DNA from 2 places in the Bacillus spongicola genome. Region 2 is predicted to be linked to the other one. Evidence: riboswitches for the same ligand, from Rfam matches in the RefSeq annotation. Region 2 holds a riboswitch; the other holds the start of a gene.

Region 1 (7,877 bases), on a different contig from region 2:
AGCATATCGGCTGTATCAAGAGCCTAAAGAATGCTGTTAAAGCATAAGGAATGAGCAGGAGCCAAACTTGGTTCCTGCTTTTTTCAAGTAGGCTGGTTTCGCAAAGTTTGTGGCTTTTCGTATCAGTCTATAAACTGTGATATAGCTTTGCATCGGAGCATCATTTCATCATTTTTATTGCAAAAAAAAAACAAAATGATGGATTAAATCTAAATTTAGATGAAATAGCAACAAAGTATACGATAAGGGACAAAATAAAAGTTAACTAAGTGAATTATTCGAAGCATCATTGAATTACTACATACGGGCGCATCATTTCATAATCTTCATGTTCTAAAATATGACAATGCCAAACGAATAACCCCGTGTAAGGACCAAACGGAACAATAATCCGGGTTATTTCTCCAGGGTTTGCACGAACGGTATCTTTCCATCCTTGTTCGTTGAGATCGGGAGAAATGCGTTGTCCGCATGGGACGATTTTTTCCTCTTCTTGATAAATATCTTGATCAAAAGGCTGTCGGTCAAGAATTTGGAAGCGAACAAGATGTAGATGAATTGGATGAGTTGCTTTTGACACATTAATAAAGCTCCATATCTCAATACTCCAAAGGCGAGGGGTTTCGGTTATCGGATCCATCCATAAACGACTATTTAATAAATGAATGGAACGATTGTATTGATCGGGTCTCATATTAAGCAGCAAGGGTCTTCTCTTGTAATATGATTTTTCTTCAAACTTTGGGAAGGGAACTAATGTACAAGGCAATTTGCTATCGACTGGACTAGAAATCGTTTTAGTAACGGAAATTTTCATCACGACCCCATCTGATTCAGGGTCAGGTAAGTCACCTTGTGGAAAAGGGGAAGCGGCATCATTTTTCAAGATAAAAGTTTCTCCAACTGAAGATGAAAAATCAATAATCACATCAGCTCGTTCAGCAGGAGCGAGTAATAATTCAAAGATTTCAACAGGACGAGCAAGAAATCCTTGATCGGTCCCAATTTGAAAAAAAGGTAATCTATTTTCAAGGGAAAGTCGATAAAACCTTGCGTTTGATCCATTTAATAATCGGAATCTATACTGTCTAGGCTCTACTTCTAGATAAGGCCAAATTTTCCCGTTAACTAAAATCATTTCACCGAAAAAATCAGGGATTACAGAAGGATTTACTCCAATGACTGGTGGATCTGGCTCAGCAGGATAAAAGAGGGAACCATCTGAATTTAGAGTGCGATCTTGGAGGAGCAAAGGTATCTCAAAAGGACCATTGGGTAAGCGTAGTGATTGTTCTTCCTTGTCTTGGATGATATAAAGGCCAGCTAATCCTGCATAAATATTTAAGCGGGTAATCCCCATGGCATGATCGTGATACCAAAGAGTCGTAGCCGGTTGTTGATTTGGATAATGATAAGTTTTCGTAGAAAAGAAAGGTCCAACTTCTTTAAATCCACGTGTAAACCAAGCTTCCGGATAGCCATCACTTGTGTCAGGGGTTACACTTCCATGAAGATGAACGACGGTTCTAACCTCCGGATGATTTTTCTCAGCTCCGTGTACAGTGGTATCAATAGGTAGAAAATGCTTTTGTGGTAGTTCGTTCTTCCATAAAACGCGAATTTTCTGGTTACGCCAAACTTTAAATGTCGGCCCCGGGAAAAGTCCGTTATAGCCCCATAGAGTTGTAGAGGGTAAATCGCGATGAAGCTTTTGTTGGCATGGTTTCATAGTCACCTCATAGTATGGCTCCCCGTGAATAAATAAGAGCGGGTGGATGGTATCCATGACTGGCAGTGGATCTACAAATTTTTTAAGCATCTTACTGCTCCTCTCACTGTATCTTCTACTCATACTTATTACAATTTTTCGAATTTAAGTCTATTAATTGATAGGTTCTTTTCGTATCCATTGTTTCCATTGATTTTATTGAGCGACAGAATTCTTCATTGTACTACTGATTTTGTTTAATTGTTGGCGATAAGATGTCTTGGAAATGACCTTTTTTCTGGAGTATATTTAGTTTGGAAAAAAACCTTTCAGTAAGAAGACGAAGTATAAGAAAGATAATTACAGAAGATGAATTCTGTAATTAATTATATCAAGATAGTTAATGTTGTCTTTTTATTTTAAGGTTTCTATGTTAATGAAATCGGTTGTAGCTTCATGGAGGGTGAGCATAGAAGGTAGGATAAAAGGAAAACATAACTCAAAATAAATACTAAAAAGTGAGATATTAGTAGCATATAGTCGTTTTTTAGTCTGGAAGAAACGAATTGATCTATTTCTAATAGATAGATTAACTTTTTGAATGGGGAGATACATTGAAAGTATATAAGAACGGTTTTATTTTTTGACTTTGGAAAAGAGAATTCTCCTTCATACCATAAAGGAAGGCTCTCATTAGAAGAGTTCTAGCTGGATTTCTCTATTATAAAGGCTGTTTTCGCAAAGTTTTTTGCTTTTCGTATCAGTCTATTATCTATGATTTAGCTTAGATTCGTCTATTTTTTGATAGAATTCAACAGTGAAATGAAAGATTTAATCAAAAATATGATGAAATAGCCACAATGTATACGAAAAGAGCCATTAAAAAAATACCAAATATAGTAGAGAAATTTAGTCTATTTATATTCATCATCCTAATTCGTTAAGATTCTCAGATTTTACTATTTTAATATAATTACATCTGTAGATTCATTCGATTTTATTAAAAGCTTATATAGAGGATTAATTATACTTATTCGTCCGCCTTATCTCACAATTATTTATGGAAATAGGGCAATTCAAAATATATCAAATTTCTTCAATAGTAAAGGCTGTTTTCGCAAAGATTGTGTTTTTTTGTATCAGTTAATTATCTGTGATATAGCTTTGTTTCGGGCATCATTTCGTCTGTTTTTGATAGAAATCAACAATGAAATGGAGGATTTAGTCAAAAATCAGATGAAATAGCCACAATGTATATGAAAAGAGCCATAGTAAAATAAAATAATATTGACAAATCCAAATAGCATGATACGATAACTTCGAAAACTAATTTAATATGACGATCCACTAGGGGTGCCTTCTCTAAAGGCTGAGATTAAAGTATGACTTTAAGACCCTTTGAACCTGATCTGGTTGAGACCGGCGTAGGGAAGTGATGGTTGAGTGTTACATAGATTCTTCTTTTATGTACAAAACTTAAGCCACTTCCTTTATGCGCTATGCATGATAGGAAGTGGCTTTTTTGTTTAGACAGGGCTGTTTTCTCAAAGATTGTGGCTTTTCATATCAGTCTATTATCTGGATAAAGCTTTGATTCGAGTATCATTTCGTCTGTTTTTAATGGAAATCAACAAAATGTATGATTAAATCAAAAATCAGATGAAATAGCCACAATGTATACGAAAAGAGCCTTAGAAAAAAACCAATTGCTGTGGATCGTCGGAAAAGAGGGAAAAGAATGACATTTTCACAGGAATTAAGAGAAGCTGTAGCGCCAATTTGGGAAGCGAGTTTTGATCATCCCTTTGTAAAAGGGATTGGAGACGGGACTTTATCTCTAGATAAATTTCGTTTTTACGTTCAACAAGATGCCTATTATTTAACTCATTTTTCCAGAGTGCAAGCATTAGGGGCTGCAAAGGCAATGGATTTACGAACAACAGCAAGAATGGCTGCTCATGCTCAGGGAACAAATGAAGCAGAGATGTCCCTTCATGAAAAATTTTCGAAGCAACTGGGTATTACAGAGGATGAACTCCTTGCCTTTCAACCAGCACCTACAGCCTATGCCTATGCCTCTCATATGTATCGTGTAGCTCAGTTTGGTGGATTGGCGGAAATTATTGCAGTGATTCTGCCATGTTACTGGCTTTATTACGAAATAGGTGAAAGATTACAAGCTTGTACGCCAGGTGAGCCTATTTATCAAGAGTGGATTGCCACGTACGGAGGGGATTGGTTTAAAGAGCTAGTAGATGAGCAGATTCAAAGATTGGATGAATTAGCAGAAACGGTTACAGAAGCAGAGCGTGACCGGATGAAAAACCATTTTATTTTAAGTAGTTTATATGAGTTGCAGTTTTGGGAGATGGCATACACATTAGAAAAATGGCCATTTCAGGAGAAATTGAATCAACAGAAGTTGAGTGAAGTCGGTGATTTACGTGGGTAAATTAAAGTTAACTGATATTTTAGTGACTGTTGTGATATCCATTGGATTCGGAATTATATATAAACTATGGGGTCCAGTTTATAACGTATTTAAGCCGTTTGGGTTTCATGCAGAGCAATTGATATACGGAATGTGGTTTATGGCTGCTATCGTTGCATTTTTAATAATTAAGAAACCAGGAGTTGCACTTTTAGCGGAAATCGCAGCCTCTTCAGGTGAATTGTTAATGGGATCTGAATGGGGACTTGAAGTTCTCTTGTTTGGATTGATTCAAGGATTAGGTGCTGAACTTGTCTTTATGATGGTGCGTTATAAGCGGTCTGGATTAATAATTGTTTGCTTAGCGGCTGTAGGGTCTGCCCTAGGATCGATTGTGATGGACTACTATAAAGGCTATATGGGAGATCTTGAATTATGGAATTTACTACTATTCCTTTCCGCAAGAATCGTAGGATCTATCCTAATCGCGGGCATGGGGTCTTACTTTTTAGTGAAAGCTTTAGAGCGCACAGGGGTTACTAATATTGTTCGTCCTCCCAGTCAACAAGATTTTGATGCATTAGATCAATAATAAGGAGGGGTAAGGATGAAGATTAAAGACCTTCGCCTCAAGTTTCCTGACAAGGAAGAGCTTTTGTTTAAGGATTTGAGCCTGAACATTAAGAAGAATGAAAAAGTATTATTACTAGGTCCATCAGGTTGTGGAAAGTCGACTCTTTTACAAGTCTTGTCGGGAGTGATCCCTACCTCGGTTGACGTACCCATGAAGGCTGCTGAAATAGAACATCCTCCTTCATGGGGGTATGTTTTTCAGGACCCGGATACACAATTTTGTATGCCTTTTGTGGACGAAGAAATCGCCTTCGTTCTTGAGAATATACAAGTTCCACAAAAAGAGATGGGGGCAAGAATTAAAGCGGTTTTAGCAGATGTGGGACTTTCTTTTGAGGATGTTCATACAAATATTGCGACTTTATCGGGTGGGATGAAACAGAGGCTTGCGATTGCCTCTGTTCTTGCTCTTAAGCCAGATACGCTCTTTCTTGATGAACCAACAGCACTTTTGGATGATGAAGGAACAAAGGCAGTCTGGGAAACCGTAAAGCAAATCAGCCATGACAAAACCGTAGTGATTGTGGAACACAAGCTCAATCACGTACTTGAATTAGTCAACCGAATTGTCCTTTTCAATGAAAAAGGAGAAATATTGGCAGATGGTGCAAAGGAAATGATTCTCCGCCAATATCGAGATACGTTACGTCGACAAGGTGTTTGGTATCCAGAGATTTGGAGAGATTATCTCAATCAATCTCCACCAGGGAAAATCTCCTCTTCAAATGAGGTTGTTATAGAATTAAAAGACTTCAAAGGTTATCTTCAAAAAAAAGCCAAAATATCAGTTCCTGAAGCAACAATCCGACGTGGTGAGTGGATTACGGTAGTAGGAAATAACGGAGCAGGAAAATCTACGCTCCTACATAGTCTGATGCATCTCATTAAAACAAATGGGGAATATTTTCTTTTCGGGGATCTTGTTTCAGCAAAAAAGGTACCAGAAGGTGTAACTTTTGTTTTTCAAAATCCTGAATTTCAATTTGTTACAAATTCTGTTTGGGATGAGATTGCTTATGGTCTCCGACTTAAAATGGCGGAAGAGAGAGAAGTGGGTGAAGTGGTAGAGGATCTTTTGCAGCGATTTAAATTACGTGAGCAAAGGAATCAGCATCCTTACCAACTTTCTATGGGGCAGAAACGGAGATTAAGTGTTGCGGCATCTATTGTGAATAAAAAATCAATCATTTTGTTAGATGAACCTACCTTTGGACAAGATGCTCAAAACACATTTGCACTTTTAGAGATGTTGCAAGACTATCAACGAGAAGGGGTCACCATCATCATGGTGACTCATGATCAGCATATTGTGGATTTCTTTGCAACTAGAGTGTGGACAATTGAGGATGGTTTGTTAGTTAGCGATAACTATAACGATTTGAATCAGCTTCAATCTCCAAAGAGGGTAATGTTATGAATTTACAGGAAATTCAAACTCGTGAAACGTGGCTTTATCACATTAATCCGAGCTTGAAACTAGTATCGATTATGAGTCTCTTTATTTTTCTTTTATTCGTACATGATTTAAATTGGATTATTTTCATTACTTTGGGGTTCTTTTTATTAGTTTGGATTTTTTCGGGCTTCTCCAAAAAATTATTGCTCTTATTATTTCTTCCCTTTCTTTTCGTGTTTTTTTCCACTTCGACATCAATGATGTTCTTTGGAAAAGGGGATACTACATGGTTTCAATGGGGTCTCGTTCATATTACTGAAGAAAGTTTTTTTAGAGGGGTTCATTTAGGGGTTAGAGCCTTCGTGTTTGCGATTTTAGGTCTGCTTTTTGCCCTAACTACAAGACCCGTTAACTTGTTCTACTCTTTGATGCAGCAATTGCACCTTAGACCACAATATGCTTACAGCTTTATGGCGGGAATAAGGCTAATACCGATTATGATTGAGGAATTTTTTACGATTAGAAACGCCATGAAAGTAAGAGGGGTAGTCGAGCAAAAAGGGTTAAAAGGGGTGTGGTATAAAGTGAAATCCTATACCATTCCGCTGTTAGCACAAAGTATTCGAAGAGCTCATCGAATTGCAGTGGCGATGGAAACGAAACGGTTTGTAGGAGTAAAAGAACGTACCTATTTTTATAAGATAGGATTCTCTAAACATGATAGCTACTTCTTGATAGTAATCACATTGATTATTCTCTCTAGCTACTATTTGTCAATAACTCTACCTTTTTTTCCAATTGAGGATGTAAGGTATACGTCATAGAGGAGGGATTAATGTGAAGACAGGGCTACATGTCATTTCTTCGGGTCAGCAGTCAAAAGAAAGCTTAATTGCTATCGCTAGTGAGATACATGATGAAGTAGAGGCTATTCACATTCGTGAAAAAACTTGGACAGCCAAAGAAATGCTATCGGTCATTGACCTACTACTTGAAGAAGGAATCCCTGCTAACAAGATTATACTCAATGACCGAGTAGATCTTTGTTATATGAAAAAACTGGGGGGTGTTCAACTTGCTCACCACAGTGTCGATGTTTCGCTTGTGAAAAAATGGTTCCCACAAATGGAGGTAGGGTGTTCGGTTCATTCAATTCAGGACGCCAAACACTCGTATCAAAAAGGAGCGGATTACCTTCTGTATGGAAATATTTTTAAGACTGCGTCAAAGCCTGGTAAACCAGGAGTCGGCTTGATTAGCTTAAAAAGTATCGTTCAGTCAGTCCCCATCCCTGTCTTGGCAATCGGGGGAATTCAGCCTGATCACGTCCAAGATGTACTGCGTACGGGTGCTAAAGGGGTAGCCGTCCTCTCAGGAATCTATCAAGCTAAATCCCCTAGTATCGCCGCTAAGTTATTCCAAGAAGCGATAAGAAAAGGAGTTGAACAGAGATGAACCAGCATTATGATGCGATTATTGTTGGCGGGGGAGTAATCGGAACATCTATTGCCTACAACCTATCTAAACGAGGCAGAAAGGTCTTGTTACTAGAAAGAAATCAAATCGCAAGCAGAGCTTCAAAAGCCGCAGCTGGAATGCTAGGTGCTCAGACTGAGATTAAACGGGATGGCCCATTCTTTCAATTGGCCAAACAAAGTCGAGTTCAGTTTCCCTCATTAGCTCATGAATTAAAAGAAGTGAGTGGAATC
Region 2 (7,877 bases):
GCCTCTCCTCTTCCCAAACAGATAGGAGCCATTTTTGCATATCGGAACGTGTTAATTCATCTAGTGCAGAAAAAGGTTCATCTAATAATATAAAGGGCTGTGGGCTTAATAGGGCTCTAATAAATGAAACTCTCTGCTTCATTCCACCTGACAATTCATGAGGATATGCACCTTCAAAACCAGCTAAACCTGCCTTTTGTAGCATGTTTTTTGCCTCTTTTTCATTCACCTCACCTACTAATTCTTGACCTAATAGAACATTTTCTATTACCGTCCGCCATGGTAATAATGAAGGAGTTTGAGGCATATACGAAATATGTCCGGCCTTTCCATTGATTTTTTGATCTTCTAAATAAATTTCGCCACTATCTGGAGTTAACAACCCACCAACGAGGTGAAATATAGTGCTTTTTCCACTTCCTGAAGGACCAAGTAATGTGACAAATTCCCCTTGCTTAATGGTGAGGCTAACTCGCGATAATACATCCTTTTCCCCGAATCTCTTCGACACATCTTTTAGCTCTAACTTATTCATCGTACTTCCCTCCGTTCAATACAATTTTTTCAACCAATACAATCACCCAAAAGAAAAGTAAACTGATAAACATAATGGTCAAGATTGCCACAAAGACACGATCGGTTTGAAACGATGAAGAAGCTAGAGTCATAAAGACACCGATTCCAGCTTTAGCCCCTAGCCACTCTGAAATAACAGCCCCCATTACACTATAGGTTGCTGAAATTTTTATACCTGAGAACAACATTGGAAGAGAAGAGGGAAACTCTAATTTCCAAAAAATTTGCCTTTTCGTTGCACCAGCCATTTTCATGTAATGCAATAATTCAGATGAGGTTTGTTTATATCCATCTAACGTCGAAACGGCTACAGGAAAGAAACAAATTAAGGTGATGACAATCAATTTGGGTAAAAGGCCAAAACCAAACCAAATGACTAAAAGTGGCGCCAGAACAATAATCGGAATATTCTGGGACAAAATCAGGAATGGATAAAAAGCCTCCCGTAAAAGAGGAACACGATGCAACACCATAGCTGTTCCCCAACCAAATGAACCTCCAATAAAAAAGCCTAAAAGAGTTAGCCAAATTGTTGCTAGAACATCTTCATAAAAAAAAGACCATACAGCAATAAATTCTTTTATTATTTGAAGTGGACCTGGAAGCATCCAAACAGGAATGTTCCAAATATTTGTTGAAAACTCCCATGAAATAAAGAAAAGGAGGAGAACCATAAATGGTCTCCATCCTTTGAGAAATATCGCTCTTATCATCGATATTTCTCCGTTAATTGATTCATCATAATTCCAGAAGGTTGATACAAAACTTTTATTTGAGAAATTACATTCGGACATCCTAATTGCACCATTTTTTCATTCATTCTTTGAATGATCGAAAATAATTCAGATAATTCACCTTCCATCGTCGTTTCAAGTGGATGAACCTCGTAGCACACACCAGATTCTTCAATTACTTTAATCGCCTCATCGACAAATGGTATTACATCTTCACCACGTTCCGTTTTCGGCAAAATTTGAATACTCACTAAAGAATTTCCCATCGCTATCTTCTCCCTTATTTTGGTAAGAATTGTGTTGTAAAGGCTTCATTTGCTTCAAGCTTCTGTTCCATCAGTCCATTTTCAAACATCCAATTTGCATAGTTTTCCCAAATCTCAGTTTTTTGTTCACCCCAACGTGGAGCATCAGCCTGATACTTGTCTGCGAGCCAGCTTTGTGATTTTTTGACTAGCTCCTCATCCAAATCTGGAACAGCTGTCAATAAAACTTCGGCAGCTTCATCTGGATTTTCAATCGAGTCTCTGTAACCTTTGCTTACCGCCGCTAAAAAGGCCTTTACTACTTCTGGATCATCTTCAATTTTGCTTTCATTCGTAGCTAAAACAGGTGTATAATAGTCTAGCTTATTTGAGTAATCCGTTAAATACACCATATTCAGTTCTTCACCGCGCAACTCTGCTTCAATCCCTGTCCACCCATAGTAGATCCAAGCAAAATCAATGTCTCTTTTCACTGCGGTGAAAAAGTCACTTGATCCCATATTTACAAACTCTACTTTATCCACTTCGCTATTTTCACTCTTCATTACGGATTCCATCACAGCTTTTTCAACAGGATCCCCCCAACCACCATAGGTTTTCCCTTCAAAATCTTTCGGGCTAAGAATTTCTTTTCCACTTGGTGACGCAAAACCCGAAGTATTATGCTGAATAATCGCAGCTATTGAAACCAATGGAACATCTTCAACTCTTGCACGAGTGATACTTTCTTGATAACTTATCCCAAAATCAGCTTTGCCTGACGCAACGAGTTGATCTGCCCCTGCTTCACCTGGTAGGATGATTTCGACGTCTAGCCCTTCGTCTTTGAAGTACCCTCTGTCTTTTGCAACGTATAGACCTGTGTGATTCGTATTCGGAGTCCAATCAAGCACCACGGAAATCTTTTTTAATTCCTTACTACTTGTGTTACTCTCCTCCTCATTTCCACAACCAGCCAGAATGAATATGATAGCAACTGCCCCTAATAGCCATTTTTTCATCTCTTTTCCCCCTCATATGTGATCTTATTTCTTTGATGACGGAATACTAGAGATCCTGATAGTCTTATGTACATGAAAAAGCGCCTAGATAGATACCTAGGCGCACATAAACAAAAAAATTGAACATGTTTCCTCCGCTGGTATCAACCAGATCAGGTTCAAGGGTCCGTAGCTTATGACTACTCTCTCAACCAGCAACACTGGTTCCCCTACAATACTCTAATATTAAATTCAGTCAATTTCACTATGACAGATAAATGAAAATGACGCAACCATTTTGAATTATCATTTTCTAAAGTTTGTTTCTCTTATTAAGGCTTTTTTCGCAAAGGTTGTGGCTGTTCGAATAGCCCTCAATTCGTGATGAAGATTGACTTTGGGGCATCTTTTCGCATCATTTTCAACCCAAAATGAGGAATGAAAAGAGTGTTTCCCTTCATTTTGATGCTAAAGCAACAAAGTATGTGAAAAGAGCCTTTAATAAAGGACATTTTTCGTATACATTGTTTCATTTATAGTTTAATTTTAGAAGGAAACCTTCAATTCGCTGGTGATTCACATCAAATACAAGCGAAATGATGCCCCCGAGACAGAGCCTTATCATCGATTATTGACTGGTTCGAAAAGCAACAAGCTTTGCAAAATCAGTTATAGAAATTTTTCTTCTTTTCATACAGTGAACAATTAGACAAATCAAGAAGTGGTTAGACTAAAAGAGCATAAAAATCGCTTATTTAGTTGTCTTTTCTACTTTTTAACAACCAATATAAGTGTAAAAGGCTGTTTTCGAAAAGATTGTGGCTTTTCGAATAGGAATATATCCCCTGATTTGTATGACTTCGTGCTCTTTTCCTTATGAAAACTTCTCCATCTCTAGATAAAAAGTAAGAAATCAGTCGAAAAAACCTTACTGCCTGTTTTTTCTTTGAGTCAATAGCAACAAAGTATGCGAAAAGAGCCCTGTAAAAACAGGCTAGGGTATAGAATAAGATTGTTTACCCACTTATAAGAAATGTTTATAATGAAGCAGATACATATTGTTGTAAATCAAAGAAACTGAAAATATTTTTTTTATTTCAAGGAGGAATTTTAGTGGAACGTATACAAATGGCAGATGGTCTTTCCTTCTCTCGATTAGTTCATGGTTTATCGAGATTAAATGATTGGAATAATTCAAAAGAAGAAACACTCGAATTAATTGAGTATTGTTTAGAGCAAGGAATTACTACTTTTGACCATGCGGATCTATATGGTGGATATACTTGTGAAGAATTGTTTGGCGATGCCCTATCATTAAAGCCTGAGCTTCGAGGGGAAATGGAGATAATCACTAAATGCGGAATTGTCATTCCAGCTGATAAGCGTCCTACTCATCAAACACATCACTACAATTTAACAAAGGAACATATTTTACTTTCAGTTGAAAATTCGTTGCAGAATTTAAAAACGGATTATATTGATGTTTTATTATTACATCGCCCAAGTCCCTTTATGGATCCCATTGAAATTGCCGAAGCATTCGACATTCTCAAAAGAGAGGGAAAGGTTCGTCACTTTGGCGTTTCTAACTTCAAAAATTCTCATTTTCAAATGCTTCAATCTTACTTGGACTACCCGCTCATCACTAATCAGATTGAATTATCTGCCTATGAGCTCGAAAATTTTGACGACGGCACGATTCATCTTTGCCAGGAAAAACGTATCAAACCTATGGCATGGTCTCCCCTTGCTGGAGGGAAAGTCTTTACTGCTCAAGATGAAAAAGGAAAACGTCTTCGTGAAACTTTAACGAAAATCCAAGATGAGATTAGTGCAAAAGGAATCGATGAAGTACTATTTGCATGGCTATTACAGCACCCTGCTAAAATCATGCCCATCGTCGGTTCTGGAAAAAAGGAACGCATTCAAACCGCAATTAACTCCTTGTCTCTTTCTTTGAATCATGACCAATGGTTCGAAATTCTTCAAAGTTCAATGGGACATGATGTGCCATAATTCAATACGGATTATAGGGCTCTTTTCCGGTAATGTATGACAATTAAATTACCAAAACAAAAAAACGGAAGCCGACAGGTTAACGTTTACTAATTATTGCTGTTAAAAACAGGATTTCCTAAAGAATCCGGTCATAAATGACCGGATTCTTTTTTTGTTTGCCTCATATCATATTCATTATTGCTATTTAGTTAAATTTATTTAAAAACCCTATTTTGCTTGTGGTTCCCATCAATTAAAGACGAAAAGATGCTCTGAAACAAAGCTATATCAACGGTTGTAGACCGGGTTGAAAAGAAATAAACTTTGCGAAAACAGCCTTTTGTTATCATCAGTGAGGGAAACAATTTCTTGTCATTTGTCATTATCAAGTTAAACACCCAATCCATAAAAAAGAGTGAAGCTAGTATTAATCGCTCCACTTGCTCAAATTTTATTTTCACATGAGGAAAGAAGTTAGAAACCCTAAAAAGGCTGTAAAAATAACAATAAACCAGGCTGGCCACTTCCAGTAATGCAACAAGCTAAACGCAAGTAATACTACCGCAAGATCCACACCATTTAAGACAGCACTTGTAAATACAGGGTTGTACAAAGCGGCGAGCAACAACCCAACAACAGCAGCATTTACACCCTTCAACGCACCTTGTGCATACGGCAACGAGCGAATCGTATTCCAAAAAGGCAGTGTTCCAATTAATAAGAGGAATGAGGGAAGGAATATGCCAATAACTGCTATCATCGCTATTTGCCAGCCACCAATCGCTCCACCTAAAAATCCGGAAAGTGTGAATAGCGGGCCGGGTACAGCCTGTGCCCCTGCGTAACCAGTTAAGAACATTTCTTCTGAAAGCCATCCATTTGGAACCACTTCTCTCTCTAACATAGGTAGAACCACATGTCCTCCTCCAAATACTAGCGAGCCTACACGGTAAAATGTATCAAAAATCGCATAAGATAGGTTTGTGAATATAGTCTTTCCGAGTGGAAGAATTACCAATAAAGAAAAAAACAAGAACCAGGATAAAACCCCTAGCTTTTTGCTGATTTTTATTGGAAGATGAGGAGCTTTCTCTATCTCTTCAGAGCGGTACAATCCATATCCAATCAGAGCTGCCACAGCTATAATGACTAATTGTCCAATCGCGGTTGGAACCAATAGAGTGGCAATTGCAGCTAGGATAGCAATGGTCATCCGCTCGCGATCGGGAGTAAGCTTCTTCCCCATCCCAATGATAGCATGCGCTACAACTGCGACTGCTACTAGCTTCAAACCATGAATCCAACTACTATTTATCATATCACCACTTTCAACGAAATAAGCGAATAAAACAAGTGCAAGAACTGAAGGAAGGGTAAAACCTAACCAGGAAATCACTCCGCCCAAGATTCCACCTCGTACCATGCCTATCGAAATACCGACCTGACTACTCGCTGGACCTGGTAGAAATTGACACAATGCAATTAAATCAGCGAAGCTCTTTTCATCCAACCAATTCCTTCTCTTTATATATTCCTCACGAAAGTAGGCCAAATGAGCTGCTGGACCCCCGAATGAAGTAAGACCTAATCGTAAGGAAACAAAAAAGATTTCAATCCATTTTTTCAACATTTCACTATCACCCTTATTCTCTTTAATATTGGCTCTTTTCGCATTCTTTGTAGCTCGTGTATATAAAAACGGATGGCAGCACTCTTTTCTTTCCTTATTTTGAGGTGAAAAAATTCCGAAAATATGCTCGAAGTTATTTTTCATCACGTAATAAGGAATAATTCATAAAGCTACAATCTTTGCGAAAAGAGTCTTGCGAAAACAACCTTAATATTTAAATTATATTATAGATATTTTTTGATTAAGAAAAAAGGAATAAGTGTTTATTTACTAATTTATACGAGAATTTCACAAATATCAGGTAAGCTTTTGGTTTTTCTATAGGCTCTTTTCGTGTACTTTGTTGCTATTGGCACAAAGTAAAAACAAGCAGTTAGGTTTTTTCGACTGATTTCTTACTTTTTATCTAGAAATGGAGAAGTTTTCATTTGGAAAAGAGCACGAAGTCATACAAATCATGGGATATATCCCTATTCGAAAAGCCACAATATTTGCTAAAACAGCCTTTCTATAAGACTGCATTCGCAAATAATGTTGCTTCCTCTGTTAAAAAATAGGTTTCTCACATCTTTCCACCTGTTTTTGAACGAATTCATTAAAAGTAAATTTAATAGCCACAATGGATACGAAAAGAGCCTTAAAAAAAGACTCAGCACTGAGGCTGAGTCTCTCAATTTAGGACTGATATCACAAGGCTGTTTACGCAAAGATTGTGGCTTTTCGTATCAGTTAATTATCTGTGATATAGCTTTGTTTCGGGCATCATTTCGTCTGTTTTTGATAGAAATCAACAATGAAATGGAGGATTTAGTCAAAAATCAGATGAAATAGCCACAATGGATACGAAAAGAGCCTATCACAAAGAGTGATGCCTTTTGCTGCAGTATCTAATACGTAATAAAGCTGGGTCCAAAATTATTATTTCGTATTTAAATTACCACTTAAAATAAAAAATAGGTCTTATTTAATAATCATTACAGGGCAGTTAGCACGCTTCGCAACTTTATGGCTAACACTCCCTAAAACCATTTCTTGTAACGTGTTTAAGCCTCTACTTCCTAGAATGACAAGATCATACTCCTGTTCATTTGCAACCTTAATTAAGGTCGGTCCTGGTTCACCTTTGAGGATTTTCACTTCAAAAGGGACATTTTGTTCTTCAAAATAACGCTCAGTCTCATGAAGACTCTCTTTCCTTTTGTATTCAATTAATTCTCTACTTTCTTGAGACAGGACATCTGACTTAGATTTTGAACCATCCACAACGAATGCAATTGTTACCGTAGCGTCCTGATCCAAGTGAGCTAAATGGGCTGCTTTTTCTGCCGCTCGCAAAGCATGCTTTGAGCCGTCCGATGCCAATAAAATTTTTTGAAACATCTCTACTCCTCCTAACAACAATACACATTTCCCTCTTTAGTTTACCACTAATGTATCCAAGAAACTTTGACAATTGCTTTAACTATGAAAATAGTATATTTTGTAGCAATTCATGAAAATGAGCGCATTTAAGAGATATAAAGAGTAACAAAGGATATAAAACGCTTACACGACATTATGTAATCTAATAAGAGAATGATATAATTCATACCGTTGTATTTAGCTCGGATTGTTTAAGAGTGTAGCTTTGTAGATTCGTTTGATCCGGATTACATTGTTAAAATAAGCTCCTAATTACTATATTAGAAAGAGG

What was found. Region 2 has a riboswitch for thiamine pyrophosphate ahead of U8D43_RS20505 (ABC transporter substrate-binding protein). Riboswitches for the same ligand answer to the same signal wherever they lie in the genome.
Region 1: another riboswitch for thiamine pyrophosphate. It lies ahead of tenA (thiaminase II); the one in region 2 lies ahead of U8D43_RS20505 (ABC transporter substrate-binding protein).

Annotation. Positions count from the first base shown of each region.
Region 1 covers NZ_JAYKTS010000001.1:242,365-250,241, reverse strand. The annotation lists gene U8D43_RS01115 (DinB family protein) at 1-47, shown strand, start outside; gene U8D43_RS01110 (multicopper oxidase family protein) at 287-1,819, opposite strand; TPP riboswitch at 3,048-3,156, shown strand; gene tenA (thiaminase II) at 3,447-4,160, shown strand; gene U8D43_RS01100 (ECF transporter S component) at 4,153-4,731, shown strand; gene U8D43_RS01095 (ABC transporter ATP-binding protein) at 4,747-6,189, shown strand; gene U8D43_RS01090 (energy-coupling factor transporter transmembrane component T family protein) at 6,186-6,992, shown strand; gene U8D43_RS01085 (thiamine phosphate synthase) at 7,006-7,623, shown strand; gene thiO (glycine oxidase ThiO) at 7,620-7,877, shown strand, end outside.
Region 2 covers NZ_JAYKTS010000056.1:4,759-12,635, reverse strand. The annotation lists gene U8D43_RS20520 (ABC transporter ATP-binding protein) at 1-535, opposite strand, end outside; gene U8D43_RS20515 (ABC transporter permease) at 528-1,286, opposite strand; gene U8D43_RS20510 (thiamine-binding protein) at 1,286-1,576, opposite strand; gene U8D43_RS20505 (ABC transporter substrate-binding protein) at 1,591-2,577, opposite strand; TPP riboswitch at 2,690-2,798, opposite strand; gene U8D43_RS20500 (aldo/keto reductase) at 3,670-4,572, shown strand; gene chrA (chromate efflux transporter) at 5,012-6,184, opposite strand; gene U8D43_RS20490 (universal stress protein) at 7,145-7,564, opposite strand.